Regions from separate parts of the Pseudoalteromonas sp. CuT4-3 genome, predicted to be linked through region 3. Evidence: predicted binding sites of a transcription regulator. Region 3 holds the regulator's gene; each other region holds the start of a gene.

Region 1 (2,280 bases), 1.3 Mb from region 3:
CAACAATGTCGTGGCCTTCACGGTTAAATTGTGCAGCAAGCGCTTTTTCAGCAATCGCCATACCTACCGCATTTGTGATCCCCTGACCTAGTGGGCCCGTAGTAGTTTCAATTCCTGGTGCATAACCGTACTCAGGGTGGCCTGGCGTTTTAGAATGCATTTGACGGAAGTTTTTAATTTCATCAAGTGGTAAGTCGTAACCAGTTAGGTGCAATAGAGAATAGATAAGCATTGAACCGTGGCCGTTTGAAAGAATAAATCTGTCACGGTCAGCCCACTCTGGATTAGTTGGATTATGCTTTAGATAATCGCGCCATAATACTTCTGCGATGTCGGCCATGCCCATTGGGGCTCCAGGGTGGCCAGATTTGGCCTTTTGTACTGCGTCCATTGACAAGACGCGAATAGCATTTGCAAGTTCTTTGCGAGATGGCATGAATTCTCCTACCTTTATGTGTATTTGCGCGGGTACTTATGTGTTCGTTAATACCCTTAAGTAACTTAAGAGCTGTTATAGCAACCATTCTTACTTAATGTGGGTGCACTGTGCAATTAAAAACCCCATAAAAATGGGCTATTATGAATATTTTTTAAGACCAAAAAGTTATTACTCATTTTATTTAGACGTCTAGGCGTAAAAACACTATGCAAGGAGTTTTGTTTTAGATAAAATACGCCCCTTAATTTTTTAGCGCTAATACCGACGTTTGTGAAGCGCAATATTTGTGAGCAGAAATACAATGGCAAAACATTTATTTACTTCTGAATCTGTTTCTGAAGGTCATCCGGATAAAATCGCCGATCAAATCTCTGATGCGGTACTTGATGCTATCCTAGAGCAAGACTCTCATGCCCGTGTTGCGTGCGAAACTTACGTAAAAACCGGTATGGTTATGGTTGGTGGTGAAATTACCACTAGCGCATGGGTTGATATTGAAGAAATTACACGTAAAACAGTACGTGAAATTGGCTACACGCATTCAGACATGGGTTTCGATGCAGACTCGTGTGCAATTTTAAACACTATTGGTAAGCAGTCTCCTGATATTAACCAAGGTGTTGACCGTACTAGCCCAGAAGAACAAGGTGCTGGCGACCAAGGCCTTATGTTTGGTTATGCATGTAACGAAACAGAAGTACTAATGCCTGCGCCAATTACTTACTCACACCGTTTAGTACAGCGCCAAGCGCAAGTACGTAAAAGCGGCGAGCTTAACTGGTTACGCCCAGATGCAAAATCTCAAGTAACTTTTGCATACGAAAACGGCAAGCCAGTAGGTATTGATGCAGTTGTACTTTCTACTCAGCACGCTGAAGAAATTTCGCAAAATGACTTAGTTGAAGCCGTGATGGAAACCATCATTAAGCCGGTACTTCCTGCCGAGCTTATTACTAGCGCGACTAAATTTTTCATTAACCCAACGGGTCGTTTTGTAATTGGTGGACCTATGGGCGACTGTGGTTTAACGGGTCGTAAAATCATCGTAGATACATACGGTGGTATGGCACGTCACGGTGGCGGTGCTTTCTCAGGTAAAGATCCATCAAAAGTTGACCGCTCAGCTGCATACGCTGCACGTTACGTAGCTAAAAACGTAGTGGCTGCAGGCCTTGCTGATAAGTGTGAGCTACAAGTATCTTACGCAATTGGTGTAGCAGAGCCTACCTCTATCAGCGTTGAAACTTTTGGTACAAGCAAGCTTGAAGAAGGTCGTTTAATTGAGCTTATTCGTGAGCACTTTGACCTACGCCCTTACGGCTTAATTCAAATGCTTGATTTAGAGCGCCCTATCTACCAACCAACAGCGGCATACGGTCACTTTGGTCGTGACGAATTCCCATGGGAACGTACAGATAAAGCAGACGCACTTCGCGCAGCGGCTGGCCTATAAGCCAAAATGCATTAAATAATAAACGGCCCTTTTAAGGGCCGTTTTTATATCTAAAGCAAAGGCTAATTATGCGCTTTATATCAATTGCATTAATTTAGTTGTTTATCATAGCACCCAAAAAATAGTGCAATAACAAAGTGAATTTACGGCGTACAGTTATTTTATATAAATAATTTTAACGCAGTCAGTGCGCTATTTAATACGCTAAACTAATCGTGTTTTGAATTAAATTGGTATTAGCTAGCCCTCGAATTTCGCACGGTTTTAGGTATATACTCTTTGTATAATAAAAGCTTAAGGGATAAGTAAATGGCCAATAATTTTCGCGTTATGTTTGTAGGACTCGCCGAGGGCACTGAGGCTAAAACGGCCTGCGTAAATTTAGCAA
Region 2 (2,280 bases), 1.3 Mb from region 3:
ACATCTAGGTGCGCACAACTTTTGAGTATTAGGTCGAGATTTTCTCGGCAAATACGTACAGATTCACTTAAGGTATTGTCTGCATCAAGCATGCGCCATTTAGTGGCCTCTGGCACTGAGATACCCAACCATTGCATAAACTCTAAGGTTTTATCGCCACCGCACGGCGTAAACGTTAAAATAATCCGTTTTGGTGTAATACCCTGTGCTTTACAGGTACGCGCGTAACTTGTTATTAGCTCTATAGTTGCTTGCGCGTCGTAAACCGCTTGCGATATAAAAAACTGACAACCTTGTGCTGTTTTTTCTATAAGGCGCTCGTGTTCATTTCGCTTACTTGAATGTCGCTCAGCAATGGTAACGCCCCCTAAAAAGAAGTCATCACTTTGCTCTGCCAATGTTTTATAGGCATCGGGCAAGCTTAGTTTTATATCACCTACCGATGAGGGGCTACCCACTAAAACGACATTTTTTAAATCGTAGTCGTTTTTAGTTTCATCCAACCAGCCTTTAAACTCCTCTACACCACGTTGTGCCACACTTTTGTAAGTGATGACATCTGGAGCAGATAAATTACGTAGTAAGTGACTGTATTCACGTGGGTCTACAGTTTGTTTAAACGGAAATGGGCGTGCTTTATCTGTACGGCTACTTTCATCTTGAATGTCGTAAATTATCACGCCGTCGTATTCAATTTCGTGTAAGCGAGCAAGTAGTTTTTCTGCAATGATTTTTAGTTGCGTTTTATCAGTACCAATTTTAGGTGGAGTAGTACCAATAAGATAAACACCTTGATTGGTGTCTTCTATTTTTTCTTGTAGTGATAAAGCCATAATCCTCATTCCAGCTTAGTCCAATGTATGTAATTTAATATAGCAGCCATTTAGACGTCTAGATAGATTTATTTAGTGAAAGTTTTTCAATCAACTTGAGCTTTTTTCATACTTAAATGTTTTTAAAATAGGGAATTGACACAGTTGTTTACATTATAAATAGCCGATGAGCTCTTATATTTAGTGGCTTTGGGGCATAATCTAAGCGAGTTAGTATTAAACCTAATAACAAATTTGCTCAATTTAAAAAGGGACAACAATGAAATTTAAATTACTAGCAACAAGCTTAGCGGTATCGCTGGCACTAACAGGCTGCGCAACACAGCAAAGCGAAAACACCCAAGCGGCACAACAACAGCAAACAACAAAAGCTGACGAACGTGTATTTTCGCAAGAGTACTTAATCGAAGAGCTTGATAACGGCTTACGCGTAATGGTTGTTAAAACTGATTACCCCGATGTCGTCTCGCTGCAAATTCCGGTCTCGGTTGGCTCGCGTAATGAAGTAAAAGCAGGTAAAACCGGTTTTGCTCACTTTTTTGAGCACATGATGTTTAAAGGCTCTAAAAAATTTCCGCAAGAGGAATACACTGCCATATTTAAAAGTGCAGGGGTCGATAACCGTGCTTACACCACTAACGATTACACAAACTACCATTTAAACTTTTCAAAGCAGCACCTTGATAAAGTACTTGAAATTGAAGCCGATATTTTTCAAAACTTAACCTACACCGAAGAGCAATTTAGAACCGAAGCGCTAACGGTTAAAGGGGAATATTTAAAAAATAACGCCAGCCCAATTCGTAAGTTATTGAGCGCAGTACGCGAAGAAGCGTTTGATACGCACACTTATAAACATACCACCATGGGCTTTTTTGAAGATATAGAAGCCATGCCAGATCAAATGGCTTACGGTAAAGAATTTTTTGATAAGTTTTATAAGCCTGAATATGTATCGCTAGTGATTGTGGGCGATGTTGACCCACAAGCTACAATGGCTATGGTTAAAAAACATTGGGGTGGCTGGGAAAAAGGCGATTACGTTGCCGATATTAAAGCTGAGCCTGCGCAGCAAGCACCTAAATATGTACATGAGAAAAACGAAGGTTTGCCTGGTCATTGGTTGCTTGTATCTTACAAAGGTGCTGCATGGGAGCCTGCTAAAAAGGACAGAGCCGCACTTGATTTAATCTCACAGCTTTATTTTTCTAATAACTCCGATTTATACCAAGAGCTAGTTGTTGATAAACAAATAGCGAGTCAAATGTTTACCTACAATCCAGAGACAAAAGATCCTGGCTTACTGCATGTGTTTGTAAAAGTAGAAAACGAAGATGATTTAGCAAAAGCACGCGATGCTATTAACCGCACTTACGCAAAAGCACGTACCGAACTTGTTGATGAGCAAAAACTAAGTGATTTAAAGTCTAACCTTAAATACAGCTTT
Region 3 (2,280 bases):
GGTGCTGTTTTAAACGCACATTTAAAGTACGTAAACCACGTAATGTTAAATAGCTATCAAATGGTGCGCCGGTAATACCAATGTTATTGGCCCACCAAGCAAGCTCATCACCTAGCTCTTGTGTTGCAGCAACAACTGAACCGCCTACAACATCAGAATGGCCGTTTATATATTTAGTGGTTGAGTGCACAACAATATCTACGCCAAACTTAATTGGGTTTTGTAATGCCGGTGATAAAAAGGTGTTATCGGCGGCCACTAATGCACCGCACTGTTTAGCTATATCCGTCACGGCTTTAATGTCCGTTAGGCGCAGCACAGGGTTACTTGGTGTTTCTATCCAAATTAATTTAGGTTTAATGGTTGAAATTTGTTCTAGGCTTTCTGGTTTAGTTAAATCAAGCACTTTAAGTTTAAGCAAGCCGCGCTTTTCTAACGACGTAAATAAACGGTAGCTGCCGCCATAACAATCGTGAGGAATAACCAATGTATCATCGTTATTTAATAACTGTGTGGCTAAGTGCACTGCTGCCATGCCCGTAGCAGTAATAATTCCGCGTGCGCCACCTTCAAGCTCTGCTAGAGTGTCAGCTAAAATATCGCGATTAGGATTACCACTGCGTCCATAGTCGTATGCGCGCTTAGTATCAAAATCGGCAAACGAATAAGTCGTCGATAAATAAATTGGCGGTACAACGGCGCCATGATGTTTATCGGCATCAACCCCATTTCGTACAGCAATGGTTGCTTTGTTTTTTTCGCTCATATTCGTCACCTGATCAATTTGGATGTTTAGACGTCTAAAAGAGTAAGTTATCCATTATAATAAGTCAAAGCTTTTAAAGCTCTAGATGGCTAAAAATAACAGATGTGTAAAACTTCAAGGAGGCTGTATTTACTATTACAGCCAGCTTATTAAGATAGATTGCTATCTATTATTTGACTATCTTTTTTAAAACGATAGAATTTCACGCATATTTACACGCTTTTTACGCCGTGTGAGAAATTAATAATCTGAGGCAACGATACATCTTATGGCTAAATGGAATGGTGAGTATATTCACCCATACGCAGAACACGGGAAAAAATCAGAGCAAGTTAAAAAGATCACCGTTTCGATCCCGCTAAATGTATTAAAAGTATTAACTGATGAGCGTACACGTCGTCAAATAAACAACCTGCGTCATGCAACAAACAGCGAGTTACTATGCGAAGCATTTTTGCATGCCTTTACAGGCCAGCCATTACCTAATGATGATGACCTACGTAAAGATAACGCAGAAAAAGTACCTGAAGAGGTTAAAAAAATAATGCAAGAAATGGGTTTAGAAGTGCCTATTTTAGACGAAGAATAAAACGTCTTTTTAAACAAAAAAACCTCAGCATGCTGAGGTTTTTTTGTTTCAGCGCTATATATTACGCCATATAATTTTCCGGTAAGTCAATTTGTGCCACGCCCGACTCAACAGCAGCAATAGCAACCGCCTTGGCTATACGTGGTAATAAACGCGGGTCCATCGGTTTAGGAATAATGTAGTCTGCACCAAATTCGAGCTTTTCTACACCCGCTGCTTTTAATACTTGCTCAGGCACTGGCTCTTTAGCAATACTACGAATAGCTTCAACAGCCGCTATTTTCATTTCATCGTTAATTGCGCTTGCACGTACATCAAGTGCACCACGGAAAATAAACGGGAAACATAAAACATTATTAACTTGGTTAGGGAAATCAGAACGCCCCGTTGCCATAATTAAGTCTTTACGTGCACTGTGCGCAAGCTCAGGTGCAATTTCAGGATCTGGGTTTGAACATGCAAACACCACTGGCTTATCAGCCATTAGTTTTAGATCTTCAGGTGCAAGTAAGTTAGGACCCGATACACCTACAAACACATCAGCATCAGCAATTACATCTTGTAGAGTACGTTTATCTGTATTGTTAGCAAAAAGCTGTTTGTATTCGTTTAAGTCATCGCGGCGAGTATGAATAACCCCTTTGCGGTCTAACATATAAATATGTTCGCGCAGTGCACCACACTTAATTAACAGCTCCATACAAGCAACCGCTGCAGCGCCTGCACCTAAACATACAATAATGGCATCTTCTATTGATTTGCCCTGCACTTCTAAGGCGTTAAGCATACCTGCCGCAGTTACAATAGCGGTACCGTGTTGGTCATCATGAAAAACCGGAATACTGCAACGCTCAATAAGTGCTTTTTCAATTTCAAAACACTCTGGCGCTTTAATATCTTCTAAGTTAATGCCACCAAACGTATC

What was found. Region 3 encodes MetJ, which represses methionine synthesis genes. Its sites were predicted from a motif close to TAGACGTCTAGACGTCTA; they were not measured.
Positions count from the first base shown of each region.
Region 1: the regulator MetJ is predicted to act here: its motif matches at 622-639, upstream of metK (methionine adenosyltransferase).
Region 2: the regulator MetJ is predicted to act here: its motif matches at 877-894, upstream of VOI46_RS12930 (methylenetetrahydrofolate reductase).

Region 1 covers NZ_CP142030.1:2,753,432-2,755,711, forward strand. The annotation lists gene tkt (transketolase) at 1-436, opposite strand, end outside; gene metK (methionine adenosyltransferase) at 741-1,892, shown strand; gene VOI46_RS12715 (hypothetical protein) at 2,202-2,280, shown strand, end outside.
Region 2 covers NZ_CP142030.1:2,802,956-2,805,235, reverse strand. The annotation lists gene VOI46_RS12930 (methylenetetrahydrofolate reductase) at 1-833, opposite strand, end outside; gene VOI46_RS12925 (pitrilysin family protein) at 1,093-2,280, shown strand, end outside.
Region 3 covers NZ_CP142030.1:395,921-398,200, reverse strand. The annotation lists gene metB (cystathionine gamma-synthase) at 1-766, opposite strand, end outside; gene metJ (met regulon transcriptional regulator MetJ) at 1,035-1,355, shown strand; gene VOI46_RS01755 (malic enzyme-like NAD(P)-binding protein) at 1,417-2,280, opposite strand, start outside.